Regions from separate parts of the Exiguobacterium sp. N4-1P genome, predicted to be linked through region 2. Evidence: a T-box and tRNA genes for the amino acid it is inferred to sense, from the RefSeq annotation. Region 2 holds a T-box; the other regions hold tRNA genes.

Region 1 (4,976 bases), on a different contig from region 2:
TAACAGCATTATCTTCCGGCTTACCTGATGCGCTCCATCCTTTACTCGAAGAATCCAAGTTACGTTTAGAGGACCGGCAGATGGAGACGATGATTGGTGATACGGTTTGGACACAAAAGAAAGCACAGAGTACAACAGCAGCGGTTCGGGCATCTGAATTGATGCAGATGTTCCAAAACCCAGATATCGATGCGATCCTGCCGCCGTTTGGTGGCGAACGCGCCTTGGATGTATTACCGCATCTAGACTTTTATGAACTGCCGGTGAAATGGTTACTCGGATATTCAGATACGAGTACGGTCTTGTTCGCAATTACCGTAAAAACGGGGATTGCGACAGCACATGGTCCGAACGTGCTTGAGTTGAGAAGTGAAGAATGGGACGAGACGACAGCTGCTTGGCGTCGCGTGCTTGCAACACCGCGTGATGGTTCCGTGACCCAGTGGATGTCGACAAGGTTTCAAACAGCCTGGAATCACGACGTCCGCCCTGAGCGCTTTATGTTCCATTTCGATCAACCGACGGAATGGAAAACTCTGAATCCATCCATCACTCAGGTGACGGGTCGACTTCTCGGAGGATGCCTCGAAACCGTCCGTCATTTAATCGGTACGCCTTATGGCGATGTCCGTGCATTTCAAGAACAACAACTCGAGGGTGAACCGATTCTTTGGTACTTCGAAGCCTGTGAAGCCAGCGCGACTGATCTTCACCGTTCCTTGATGCAGATGCATCTTGCCGGCTGGTTTGATAACGCAACTGGTATTTTGTTTGGTCGAACAAGCGCAGGGCAGGCAATCGAAGACTATGCATTACTGGATGTCTACCAAATGATTGCAACAGAGACAGGACTGCCGATTTTTTATGATTTCGACATCGGTCATCAGCCGCCCCAATTGACACTCGTCAATGGTGCGACGGCAACAGTGACGCTTCAAGGAAAAGATTCACGGCTTGATATGACATTCAACTAAGGAGATTTCATATGGCGACACGACATTTTCAATCGCTTGGTGCATATAAGCGAATCTACATCAATCCGGAAACACGCCGGATGACGTTACCAGAACCTTTTTATGATGCACTCGGACTGACGGATGAAGTAATGATTGCGCAAGTCGGACAAGTCCTCGTCATGCGCAATCCAGACGAGATGGTCGAGATGGAGACCGAATTATTATCGCAAATCGTTGAAGAAGGATTTGCGGGGCAAGAGCTCATTCGCGAATTCGCTTACCGGAAGGCCCAGCATGAACAACGGTTGCGCCAGCACATATTACAAGATGATCATCCAGAGTCGTCAGCTCAACTAGAAATCGAACTATAACAACGAGGAGTGGGGACCGGATGCGAACAGGTACAAAAATTGGTTTAGGCGTGATTGGTTCAGGGATGCTTGCAGCAAGCTATTACTTTTACGAAATGGCAATCGCAACGAATCCGAAACCTTTCTTGACGAACAACCGTGATTTAAGTGACGAGATGGTCCGATTGATGCAACCGGGTCAGACATGGATTAAGGAACAACCGTTAGAACTCGTCGCGACGCAAGCACATGATGGATTGACGCTTCGCGCACATTACTTACCGCCACTCGTTCCGTCCGATCGAGTCGTCATTCTCGTACATGGTTACGGTGGTGTCGGAACAGACTTAGCAGGATTCGCCTATCTGTATCATCAAGCGGGTTTTCATGTGTTGATGCCGGACAATCGTGGTCACGGAAAAAGTGACGGAAATTACATCGGTTTCGGGTGGCATGACCGGCAAGACTGTCTGCGCTGGATCGACTATTTAGTCGGATGTGTTGGTACGGATTCTTCCATCTTTTTACATGGTGTATCGATGGGGGGCGCGACGGTTTTGATGACGAGTGGAGAGACATTACCTGCTCAAGTCAAAGGCATCATCTCCGACTGTGCTTATACATCAGTCAACGCAGTCCTCGCCTATCAGATGAAACGGATGTATCGTTTGCCGCACTTTCCGTTCCTTGCGATGACGAGTTTATTGACGAAATTAAAGGCTGGTTACTTCTTCAGTGAAGCTTCCGCATTAAAACAAGTCAAAAAGGCGGCGGTACCGATCTTATTCATTCATGGGGATGCAGATACGTTCGTTCCGACATCGATGGTCTATGAACTGTATGATGCTTGCCAAACGAAGAAGGAACTCGTCGTCATTCCGAATGCGGCACATGCAATGGCTTATTTTGAAGCACCCGATCGATACGATGAAGTCGTCGAGGCGTTTGTTCGGCGCGTATTGTCAGCATGACAAATGAAAGTGTATGAAGCGGAAGGAATGGATTGACAAAAATCAGTCCATTTCGTATTCTACAATCATATAAGTCATGTCGTCGTGGCGGAATCGGTAGACGCGCTAGACTCAGAATCTAGTGGTGGCAACACTGTGGAGGTTCAAGTCCTCTCGGCGGCATTTCCATAAGTTGAAGACCTGTTAGTAGGTCACAGACTGTAGACAAACTAGATGGAAGGTCACTTGCATGTGATTTTCTATCTTTTTTTGTTCTCTCTTTCCTTCCTAAGCGTCTTCCTGTGGCAAACATCGCGCCGCTACAGCGAAGCTGCAGGGTCGCTCCTGTTTGCTTTCCACTAGAAAGCGATTAGATCGAAAATCGCGACTTTTTTAGTTTTCTTTCAGATAATTCAGTTTTTTTACCAAAACATGTTTCAAAGGGACCATTATTAAGGAAAATATCCTAATAGAGGGCCGTGCCTTCAAAAGAAGGGGGTAAAAAGTATGAATAAACGTTTTTCTATCTTATTTTTATTGATGGGATGTCTGTTCGTATTAAGTGCGTGTAGCATCGGTTCAAATGATGATTCATCGTCAGAGGACAAAACGTACAAAGTCGGGATCGACGTCACCTATCCACCATTCGAGTACAAGGACGGGGATACGTACAAAGGAATCGATATCGATTTGATTCAAGCGATTGCAGACGACCAAAACTTCAAGATTGAATTTGAAGCGATGGACTTTAGCGGAATCATTCCTGCTCTGCAGGCGGATCAACTCGACATCGCGATTGCCGGGATGAGTATCACACCGGAACGTGAAAAAGTCGTTACCTTCTCTGACCCGTACTTTGAAGCCGGACTGATTCTTGTCGTCAAAGACAACAATGATGACATCAAGTCGGTTGATGATTTAAAAGGGGAACGCGTGGCAGTTAAAAAAGGGACGACGGGGGCAAAGTATGCAACGGATAACGCGGATAAGCTAGGCATTAAAGTTACACAATTCAATGATAGTCCAGCGATGTTCCAGGAAGTCAAAAATGGGAATGCAGCAGCCTTGATTGAAGACTATCCAGTCATCTCGTATGCCAACAAACAACAAAACCTTGGTCTGAAACTCGTGGGAGATCGTTTAAATGGTGATAATTACGGGATTGCCGTCCTTAAAGGGGAAAACGAAGACTTGATGAAAAAAATCAATACAGGTTTAGCGAATTTAAAAGACAGTGGCGAGTACGACGAAATCGTTGATCGTTATTTAAAATAATCACCCGATTGAGTGAATGATGAGGGAGTTGAGCTGCTGATGGAAGTAGCAAAAGCTGCATTTCCGTTTTTCTTAGATGGGTTACAAGTTACCTTATATATCTTTATCATCGCCGTCATCGCAGGATTCTTGATTGGTCTCATCGTTGCCTTGATGCGCTTGTCTCCATTAAAACTTTTAAATGGGATCGCAATCGTTTATATCGATGTGATCCGTGGGACACCGTTCATCGTTCAACTGTTCTTCATTTATTTTGGTTTGAACTCACTCGAATGGTTATCGATGGACCGGATGTACGCGGGGATTTTGACGGTCGCGATCAATGCAGGGGCCTATTTTGCAGAAATCATCCGGGCCGGTATCCAGTCGATTGACAAAGGTCAAACCGAAGCCGCACGATCGCTCGGGATGACGGGCCGTCAAACGATGGTCCAAATCATTTTACCGCAAGCTTTTCGGAGAATGTTGCCGACCATTACGAACCAATCGATCATTAGTTTAAAGGATACTTCGTTGCTCTCGATTATCGGCATCGCCGATTTGACGCAACAAGGACAAGTCCAGCAAGCGACGACGTTTGAACCGTTCATCGTCTGGTCCGTCGTCGGCTTAATGTATTTCGTCATCATCTATCTGCTGTCGATGTTAGCGAAATTCTTGGAACGGAGGTTTACGCTACGATGAGTATCATTCAAGTAGATAACTTAAAAAAGTCATTCGGAAAAAATGAAGTCCTAAAGGATATCTCCGTTGAAGTAGAAGAGAAAGAAGTAGTTTGCGTCATTGGTCCATCTGGTTCTGGGAAAAGTACGTTTCTTCGTTGTCTGAATCGTCTGGAAGACATTACAGGTGGGACAGTCATCATCGATAAGCACAATATTACGGACCCGAAAGTCGACATCAATAAAGTCCGAGAAGAAGTTGGGATGGTCTTTCAGCACTTTAATCTCTTTCCGCATAAGACGGTTTTAGATAATGTTATGCTCGCACCGATTAAAGTCCGTAAAACGGAAAAGGGACAAGCAAAGGAACGTGCGCTTGCATTACTTGATAAGGTAGGGCTCCGCGAAAAAGCGGACAACTATCCTGGAGAACTTTCAGGCGGACAAAAACAACGGGTCGCGATTGCCCGTGCACTCGCGATGAATCCGAAAATCATGTTGTTCGACGAACCGACATCGGCACTTGATCCGGAGATGGTCGGGGATGTCCTTGAAGTCATGAAACAATTGGCGATCGAAGGGATGACAATGATTGTCGTGACACATGAAATGGGCTTCGCCCGTGAGGTCGGAGATCGTGTACTCTTTATGGACGGCGGCTATATCGTCGAAGAAAATGTTCCGAGTGAACTGTTTGATTCTCCGCAACATGAACGGACCCAATCGTTTTTAAGTAAAGTGTTGTAAACGAGGACGCCGGTGCCTGAAAGATAGGCATGGGCG
Region 2 (4,976 bases):
CTTCCGTCACAACAAGATAGGAACCAATCGAATCATCATATAACATCTGTTGAACATCCTTGATTAATGGTTCTTCCGGATTCGGAATCGAAGAAGGAAGGCTTGGCGGCACTTGTTTGACAGCCGCTTGGTGTTTTGATTGCGTCTCGATTTTTGTGAAGGTCTCTTGAATTTGCACTAACGTCTCTGGTTTTGAGAAGACGAGTAGAATACAAAGGATCAGACCGGAGACGACGGCAAAAATCGTTGTATAGACTATATAGGATCGTTTCATTTACACAAATCGCCTTTCTCTCTCGGTTTCTGATTCAGTGTAGCAGAAGGCGCACTAAAAAAAAAGCGGACGCGAGACTGAATTCAAAAACAATCCCCTTCCTCCATGACTACATGGGCAAGGGGATTCGTATTAGTTTGCTACGATATTGATGAGCTTTTTCGGTACGACGATGACTTTACGAACCGTCTTGTCGCCAATCCACTCTTTTGTTTTTTCATCTGCAAAAGCGAGTGCTTCGATTTCTTCTTTTGTTGCGTCGATACTGATTGTCAATTTTGAACGGACTTTTCCGTTGACTTGAATGACGAACTCTATCGTATCACTGACGAGTTTCGTTTCATCATATGTCGGCCATGCCGCATACGTTAATGTCTTTTCAAACCCTAGTTGCTCCCATAACTCTTCCCCGAGGTGAGGTGCGACTGGTGTCAACAACTGAATGAATCCACGAAGGAAGTGACGCGGTAACACTTGCTGTTTGTTCGCTTCGTTGACGAAGACCATCAACTGCGAAATCCCTGTGTTGAATTGAATGTTCGAGAAGTCTTCCGTCACTTTCTTGACGGTCTGGTGATAGACACGTTCAAAGTCGGCATCAACCGTCTCGACATCTTGAATGTCTGCAGTCCGTTCGAACAAACGCCAGACGCGGTCAAGGAAGCGACGTGCACCGTCGAGCCCATTTTCCGACCAAGATACGGACGCATCGAGTGGTCCCATGAACATTTCGTACAGACGAAGCGTATCTGCTCCGTGTGATTTGACGATTTCATCCGGATTGATGACGTTCCCGCGTGATTTAGACATTTTTTCGTTGTTTTCGCCAAGAATCATCCCTTGGTTATACAGCTTTTGGAATGGCTCTTTTGTCGGAACAACGCCGATGTCGTATAACACTTTGTGCCAGAAACGTGCGTACAGTAAGTGAAGGACCGCATGTTCTGCCCCACCGATATAAATATCGACCGGAAGCCAGTATTTTAATTTCTCCGGATCCGCGAGTGCCTCTTCATTATGCGGATCGATGAAACGAAGGTAGTACCAGCAGCTACCGCCCCATTGTGGCATCGTGTTCGTTTCGCGGCGTCCTTTCATCCCTGTCACAGGATCCGTATAGTCGAGCCACTCTTCTGCAAGAGCAAGCGGCGACTCTCCTGTTCCCGACGGTTTGATTTCAGGAATCATCGGAAGTTCAAGCGGCAACTCTTCTTTATCCAGCGTCTTCATCGTTCCATCTTCCATATGGACGACTGGAATCGGCTCGCCCCAATAGCGTTGACGGCTAAAGAGCCAGTCACGCAGACGATACGTAATTTTCTTCCGTCCGACTTGGTTCGTTTCGAGTTCCGCGATGATGGTTTCGATTGCGTCCGCCTTCGAGAGACCGTCGAGCATTTGTGAATTGACATGCTCCCCTTCTCCCGTATACGCTGCTTCGTCGACATTTCCGCCTTTTACGACTTCGATGATTGGAAGGTCAAACTGTTTCGCAAACTCATGATCGCGTTCGTCATGTGCCGGAACGGCCATGATGGCACCTGTTCCATACGTCGCAAGAACATAGTCGGCAATCCAGATCGGAAGACGTTCGCCAGAAATCGGGTTGACGGCGAACGCACCCGTGAAGACACCTGTCTTCTCTTTTGCAAGATCCGTCCGTTCAAGATCCGATTTCGTCTGAACAGACGCGATATAACATTCGACTGCTGCCTGATGTTCTGCTGTCATGATGTCCGCGACGAATGGATGCTCCGGTGCTAAGACGAGGTACGTTGCGCCGAAGACTGTATCCGGACGTGTCGTGAAGACCGTGACTTGTTTTTTGTGGCCGTCAATCGTAAAGTCGATTTCCGCACCTTCCGATTTACCAATCCAGTTCCGCTGCATTTCTTTCACCGACTCCGGCCAATCGAGTTCATCTAAATCGTCGAGGAGACGGTCCGCGTATTCCGTAATCTTAAGGACCCACTGGCGCATCGGGACACGGACGACGGGATGATTTCCACGTTCAGACAATCCATCGATGACTTCTTCATTCGCAAGGACCGTTCCAAGTGCCGGGCACCAGTTGACTGCCACTTCATCGACGAACGCAAGTCCTTTTTCGTACAGTTGTGTAAAGATCCACTGTGTCCATTTGTAGTATTTCGGATCCGTCGTATTGATTTCACGGTCCCAATCATATGAAAAACCGAGGTCTTTCAACTGACGTTTGAACGTTTCAATATTTTGTGCCGTGAACTCACGCGGGTCATTCCCCGTATCGAGTGCATACTGTTCTGCCGGGAGTCCGAACGCATCCCATCCCATTGGGTGAAGGACGTTATACCCTTGCATCCGTTTCATCCGTGCGAGGATATCCGTTGCCGTGTATCCTTCCGGGTGTCCGACATGCAGTCCTGCTCCCGATGGATAAGGAAACATGTCGAGGGCATAAAAGCCTTCCTTACTTGGGTCTTCCGTCGTTACGAACGCGTTATCCTGTTCCCAGCGCGCTTGCCATTTTGGTTCAATCTCACGATGATTATACGACATCTATTCTTCCTCCTCTGATTAAAAAAACCGGTCCTCCGCCCCTAAGAATAGGGACGAAAGACCGGTTTGGCTTCCGCGGTACCACCCACGTTGTCTGTCAATGACAGACCGCTTGACTCACAGATAACGGTGTGAAGGACCGGATTCGCTACTCGTTGTTCACGAATCATGCTCCCTGACGAGTTCATGGACAGTTCCGACTGGTTTGCACCACCCACCAGTTCTCTAAACGGAATGTCTCCACTACTACTTCAGTTCGTTGCATCTGACTATCTATTAGTTAGTTTAATCTGAATCTTAATCAACCGTCAACGTTTCCGTAAAATTTCTCCAATCGCAGCATGTGTTGAAACCTGATGATCCGCGTGATGTAACATCTGCCCCGGCATCCGGTCGTCGAGTAACGCGATGACTTCCATCCCAGCTTTTTTCGCCCCCATCATGCCGTTCGCCGCGTCCTCAATTACGATACATGACTCTGGGGCGAGACCCATCCGTTTTGCTGTCAGCTCGAAGATAGCTGGGTCCGGTTTAGAGCGCGGGACTTCAAAACCGCTCGTGTAGGCGTCGACTGTCAACCCATAAAATGCGATGACGCGTTCAATTTTTTCAAGCGAACTCGATGATGCAATTGCAATCCCGTAACCTTCGCTTCGAGCGATACTCATCAACTCATGAACCCCTTCCTTTAATCCACAGTCTTCCGGCTTGGCGTGTTGTTGAAATAAGTCATGTTCCTGTGCAAGTAACACATCCGTTTGATGCGGTAAGCGATGTTGTTCAATTAATTCCTGCCACATCTCGTCGCCCGTCTTACCCATGAAGGTCGCATATTGAACTAAATCAAGTGGAATCCCGAGTTGATGAAACATTTTTTTATGTACCCCAAAGTAGCGAATTTCACTATCTAAAATGACGCCATCCATATCGAAGATTAAACCCCTCGTTTGCATCCCATTCACTCCTTTTTTTGATTTTAACAAAAAAAACGACAGTGATGGACTGTCGTTTTTATCATTTCGAAATCAGTGTTGGTTGCGAACGATATCCCGGAAAATAATGTTCCAACTCTCCGTCTCCATAGAGCTGGCACAGTTGTTCATATTGAGCAGGCAGTAGAACATTTTTTCCTAAATGATATTCAAATAAACGATAGCCCGTATAGCGACACTTACTCTCGAACAGGCTATCACGCTCTTTATACCCGCCACCTAAATGCTGTTCGACCAACCCGGCATCTTTCGCACATAAAATAGCCTCAAATTCTAACCGTTGATTTGGATAGACCTTATGTTCATCCCGCTTACAGCCAATCAAATGACCATGTGCAAATTCTCGGCCAAGTAAAACGAAGTAACCTCCGATGATTTCCTCGTTAAGTTCTGCAATCAAGAGGAGCGGCGTACAGAGGCTCGTCGACTCAAATAACTGTTCGAAGTAGTCTCGAGAAAAGTAGTAATGGCTCGAGGCATCCTTTCGGTCCATCGTCTGATAATACAACTGAATGAATGATTGTAAATCTTCGTGTGTCCCTCGTCGGACAACTAAGTCAGAAGCCAATGATTTCCGAACCATACTCCGCGTCTTTTTATGAAATGTCTGTGTAATTTCTTCTACGGATGGTCGTAAGTCGATACTCGTAGTATGTCGAATAAATTCTTTTTGCGTCCAGTGGTGCGCAAACCGCTGATTTTCAGTCAACGGATTGTATCGGATCAACTCTGTGACAATCTTTTTCTGCAATGCCCAGTCATAAAAGGAAGTTCGAGCCTCTGCTCACTCCTTTTCAGTCAAATCACCCACCACTTCAGGACCGCCATATCCGTATGGAGTAATCAAATCCCAATACTCCGTATCAAAAATAGCTCGTTTTAAGAAAGGATAAAACAGTTTCCCGGCCTCTCCTTGAAAATAAATCAACCCGGGATGTTCCCCTTCTCGTGCATTTAACATAACGTATTCATAACTGTAAAAGATGTCTAGCGGCTGATTGCGAATAAGTGCTGTCCAAGTTGCCTGATCGTCGATGAAAACGCACTTTGCCATTATGGTACACCTCCTGTTAAAAAACAGACCATAAAAATAAAATTAAATTTCTTTAATTTGGTTAATTAATTAAATTTTACCTCTTTAAGTCACTACCCTGTTTGATTTCTTTTTATTC
Region 3 (4,976 bases), 580 kb from region 2:
ACGTCCGCCCTGAGCGCTTTATGTTCCATTTCGATCAACCGACGGAATGGAAAACTCTGAATCCATCCATCACTCAGGTGACGGGTCGACTTCTCGGAGGATGCCTCGAAACCGTCCGTCATTTAATCGGTACGCCTTATGGCGATGTCCGTGCATTTCAAGAACAACAACTCGAGGGTGAACCGATTCTTTGGTACTTCGAAGCCTGTGAAGCCAGCGCGACTGATCTTCACCGTTCCTTGATGCAGATGCATCTTGCCGGCTGGTTTGATAACGCAACTGGTATTTTGTTTGGTCGAACAAGCGCAGGGCAGGCAATCGAAGACTATGCATTACTGGATGTCTACCAAATGATTGCAACAGAGACAGGACTGCCGATTTTTTATGATTTCGACATCGGTCATCAGCCGCCCCAATTGACACTCGTCAATGGTGCGACGGCAACAGTGACGCTTCAAGGAAAAGATTCACGGCTTGATATGACATTCAACTAAGGAGATTTCATATGGCGACACGACATTTTCAATCGCTTGGTGCATATAAGCGAATCTACATCAATCCGGAAACACGCCGGATGACGTTACCAGAACCTTTTTATGATGCACTCGGACTGACGGATGAAGTAATGATTGCGCAAGTCGGACAAGTCCTCGTCATGCGCAATCCAGACGAGATGGTCGAGATGGAGACCGAATTATTATCGCAAATCGTTGAAGAAGGATTTGCGGGGCAAGAGCTCATTCGCGAATTCGCTTACCGGAAGGCCCAGCATGAACAACGGTTGCGCCAGCACATATTACAAGATGATCATCCAGAGTCGTCAGCTCAACTAGAAATCGAACTATAACAACGAGGAGTGGGGACCGGATGCGAACAGGTACAAAAATTGGTTTAGGCGTGATTGGTTCAGGGATGCTTGCAGCAAGCTATTACTTTTACGAAATGGCAATCGCAACGAATCCGAAACCTTTCTTGACGAACAACCGTGATTTAAGTGACGAGATGGTCCGATTGATGCAACCGGGTCAGACATGGATTAAGGAACAACCGTTAGAACTCGTCGCGACGCAAGCACATGATGGATTGACGCTTCGCGCACATTACTTACCGCCACTCGTTCCGTCCGATCGAGTCGTCATTCTCGTACATGGTTACGGTGGTGTCGGAACAGACTTAGCAGGATTCGCCTATCTGTATCATCAAGCGGGTTTTCATGTGTTGATGCCGGACAATCGTGGTCACGGAAAAAGTGACGGAAATTACATCGGTTTCGGGTGGCATGACCGGCAAGACTGTCTGCGCTGGATCGACTATTTAGTCGGATGTGTTGGTACGGATTCTTCCATCTTTTTACATGGTGTATCGATGGGGGGCGCGACGGTTTTGATGACGAGTGGAGAGACATTACCTGCTCAAGTCAAAGGCATCATCTCCGACTGTGCTTATACATCAGTCAACGCAGTCCTCGCCTATCAGATGAAACGGATGTATCGTTTGCCGCACTTTCCGTTCCTTGCGATGACGAGTTTATTGACGAAATTAAAGGCTGGTTACTTCTTCAGTGAAGCTTCCGCATTAAAACAAGTCAAAAAGGCGGCGGTACCGATCTTATTCATTCATGGGGATGCAGATACGTTCGTTCCGACATCGATGGTCTATGAACTGTATGATGCTTGCCAAACGAAGAAGGAACTCGTCGTCATTCCGAATGCGGCACATGCAATGGCTTATTTTGAAGCACCCGATCGATACGATGAAGTCGTCGAGGCGTTTGTTCGGCGCGTATTGTCAGCATGACAAATGAAAGTGTATGAAGCGGAAGGAATGGATTGACAAAAATCAGTCCATTTCGTATTCTACAATCATATAAGTCATGTCGTCGTGGCGGAATCGGTAGACGCGCTAGACTCAGAATCTAGTGGTGGCAACACTGTGGAGGTTCAAGTCCTCTCGGCGGCATTTCCATAAGTTGAAGACCTGTTAGTAGGTCACAGACTGTAGACAAACTAGATGGAAGGTCACTTGCATGTGATTTTCTATCTTTTTTTGTTCTCTCTTTCCTTCCTAAGCGTCTTCCTGTGGCAAACATCGCGCCGCTACAGCGAAGCTGCAGGGTCGCTCCTGTTTGCTTTCCACTAGAAAGCGATTAGATCGAAAATCGCGACTTTTTTAGTTTTCTTTCAGATAATTCAGTTTTTTTACCAAAACATGTTTCAAAGGGACCATTATTAAGGAAAATATCCTAATAGAGGGCCGTGCCTTCAAAAGAAGGGGGTAAAAAGTATGAATAAACGTTTTTCTATCTTATTTTTATTGATGGGATGTCTGTTCGTATTAAGTGCGTGTAGCATCGGTTCAAATGATGATTCATCGTCAGAGGACAAAACGTACAAAGTCGGGATCGACGTCACCTATCCACCATTCGAGTACAAGGACGGGGATACGTACAAAGGAATCGATATCGATTTGATTCAAGCGATTGCAGACGACCAAAACTTCAAGATTGAATTTGAAGCGATGGACTTTAGCGGAATCATTCCTGCTCTGCAGGCGGATCAACTCGACATCGCGATTGCCGGGATGAGTATCACACCGGAACGTGAAAAAGTCGTTACCTTCTCTGACCCGTACTTTGAAGCCGGACTGATTCTTGTCGTCAAAGACAACAATGATGACATCAAGTCGGTTGATGATTTAAAAGGGGAACGCGTGGCAGTTAAAAAAGGGACGACGGGGGCAAAGTATGCAACGGATAACGCGGATAAGCTAGGCATTAAAGTTACACAATTCAATGATAGTCCAGCGATGTTCCAGGAAGTCAAAAATGGGAATGCAGCAGCCTTGATTGAAGACTATCCAGTCATCTCGTATGCCAACAAACAACAAAACCTTGGTCTGAAACTCGTGGGAGATCGTTTAAATGGTGATAATTACGGGATTGCCGTCCTTAAAGGGGAAAACGAAGACTTGATGAAAAAAATCAATACAGGTTTAGCGAATTTAAAAGACAGTGGCGAGTACGACGAAATCGTTGATCGTTATTTAAAATAATCACCCGATTGAGTGAATGATGAGGGAGTTGAGCTGCTGATGGAAGTAGCAAAAGCTGCATTTCCGTTTTTCTTAGATGGGTTACAAGTTACCTTATATATCTTTATCATCGCCGTCATCGCAGGATTCTTGATTGGTCTCATCGTTGCCTTGATGCGCTTGTCTCCATTAAAACTTTTAAATGGGATCGCAATCGTTTATATCGATGTGATCCGTGGGACACCGTTCATCGTTCAACTGTTCTTCATTTATTTTGGTTTGAACTCACTCGAATGGTTATCGATGGACCGGATGTACGCGGGGATTTTGACGGTCGCGATCAATGCAGGGGCCTATTTTGCAGAAATCATCCGGGCCGGTATCCAGTCGATTGACAAAGGTCAAACCGAAGCCGCACGATCGCTCGGGATGACGGGCCGTCAAACGATGGTCCAAATCATTTTACCGCAAGCTTTTCGGAGAATGTTGCCGACCATTACGAACCAATCGATCATTAGTTTAAAGGATACTTCGTTGCTCTCGATTATCGGCATCGCCGATTTGACGCAACAAGGACAAGTCCAGCAAGCGACGACGTTTGAACCGTTCATCGTCTGGTCCGTCGTCGGCTTAATGTATTTCGTCATCATCTATCTGCTGTCGATGTTAGCGAAATTCTTGGAACGGAGGTTTACGCTACGATGAGTATCATTCAAGTAGATAACTTAAAAAAGTCATTCGGAAAAAATGAAGTCCTAAAGGATATCTCCGTTGAAGTAGAAGAGAAAGAAGTAGTTTGCGTCATTGGTCCATCTGGTTCTGGGAAAAGTACGTTTCTTCGTTGTCTGAATCGTCTGGAAGACATTACAGGTGGGACAGTCATCATCGATAAGCACAATATTACGGACCCGAAAGTCGACATCAATAAAGTCCGAGAAGAAGTTGGGATGGTCTTTCAGCACTTTAATCTCTTTCCGCATAAGACGGTTTTAGATAATGTTATGCTCGCACCGATTAAAGTCCGTAAAACGGAAAAGGGACAAGCAAAGGAACGTGCGCTTGCATTACTTGATAAGGTAGGGCTCCGCGAAAAAGCGGACAACTATCCTGGAGAACTTTCAGGCGGACAAAAACAACGGGTCGCGATTGCCCGTGCACTCGCGATGAATCCGAAAATCATGTTGTTCGACGAACCGACATCGGCACTTGATCCGGAGATGGTCGGGGATGTCCTTGAAGTCATGAAACAATTGGCGATCGAAGGGATGACAATGATTGTCGTGACACATGAAATGGGCTTCGCCCGTGAGGTCGGAGATCGTGTACTCTTTATGGACGGCGGCTATATCGTCGAAGAAAATGTTCCGAGTGAACTGTTTGATTCTCCGCAACATGAACGGACCCAATCGTTTTTAAGTAAAGTGTTGTAAACGAGGACGCCGGTGCCTGAAAGATAGGCATGGGCGTTTCTTTTCGTGTGCAGAAATGACACTACCGTGAAAGAAATGTTTGTATCATAAATCACTGATGCTGACATCATAAGAAAAACTTATACATTTAGCACAGAGAAATTGGGAATTCGAAACGCACTGGGGCTTAAGAAGTAGTAAGATAATAACTAAGGCAAACACTTTGGTATAAACGCCTTCAGTCGTGGTCATCCATCTTAATTCATAGAGGAAGTGCCACTGTCGATTTTTTATGCCACTATATTTGAAAGCGCTAACAGGTAGAGAGTTGGGAACGGGCTGTGTTGAGCAGCTCAAAGGGTGAAATGAATGAAACGGGGGGAACCGTACATGGCAAGCCGGGAACAGGAGAAACAAGCATTTTATGGACCGAACCTTGGGTACATCATCGAGATGTACGAACGATTTTTAGAAGATGCTTCTTCGATTGACGAAGAGACGCGTGCTTATTTTGAAACACACGGTGCTCCGGTCACA

The links. The T-box of region 2 lies ahead of leuS (leucine--tRNA ligase). A T-box ahead of a tRNA ligase gene usually reads a tRNA of that ligase, here a tRNA-Leu.
Region 1: it has a tRNA-Leu gene. The T-box ahead of leuS (leucine--tRNA ligase) is inferred to sense a tRNA for this amino acid. The anticodon was not compared.
Region 3: it has a tRNA-Leu gene. The T-box ahead of leuS (leucine--tRNA ligase) is inferred to sense a tRNA for this amino acid. The anticodon was not compared.

Annotation. Positions count from the first base shown of each region.
Region 1 is NZ_CP022238.1:396,925-401,900, reverse strand. Features, by position in the region: gene A0126_RS18645 (S66 family peptidase) at 1-974, shown strand, start outside; gene A0126_RS18640 (hypothetical protein) at 986-1,327, shown strand; gene A0126_RS18635 (alpha/beta hydrolase) at 1,348-2,277, shown strand; tRNA gene A0126_RS18630 (tRNA-Leu) at 2,356-2,439, shown strand; gene A0126_RS18625 (transporter substrate-binding domain-containing protein) at 2,764-3,531, shown strand; gene A0126_RS18620 (amino acid ABC transporter permease) at 3,571-4,215, shown strand; gene A0126_RS18615 (amino acid ABC transporter ATP-binding protein) at 4,212-4,940, shown strand.
Region 2 is NZ_CP022236.1:2,168,786-2,173,761, forward strand. Features, by position in the region: gene A0126_RS11190 (hypothetical protein) at 1-274, opposite strand, end outside; gene leuS (leucine--tRNA ligase) at 407-2,812, opposite strand; T-box leader at 2,859-3,081, opposite strand; gene A0126_RS11200 (HAD family hydrolase) at 3,121-3,765, opposite strand; gene A0126_RS11205 (peptidoglycan bridge formation glycyltransferase FemA/FemB family protein) at 3,827-4,555, opposite strand; gene A0126_RS11210 (hypothetical protein) at 4,589-4,858, opposite strand.
Region 3 is NZ_CP022236.1:1,587,102-1,592,077, reverse strand. Features, by position in the region: gene A0126_RS08375 (S66 family peptidase) at 1-494, shown strand, start outside; gene A0126_RS08370 (hypothetical protein) at 506-847, shown strand; gene A0126_RS08365 (alpha/beta hydrolase) at 868-1,797, shown strand; tRNA gene A0126_RS08360 (tRNA-Leu) at 1,876-1,959, shown strand; gene A0126_RS08355 (transporter substrate-binding domain-containing protein) at 2,284-3,051, shown strand; gene A0126_RS08350 (amino acid ABC transporter permease) at 3,091-3,735, shown strand; gene A0126_RS08345 (amino acid ABC transporter ATP-binding protein) at 3,732-4,460, shown strand; gene A0126_RS08340 (2-oxoglutarate dehydrogenase E1 component) at 4,809-4,976, shown strand, end outside.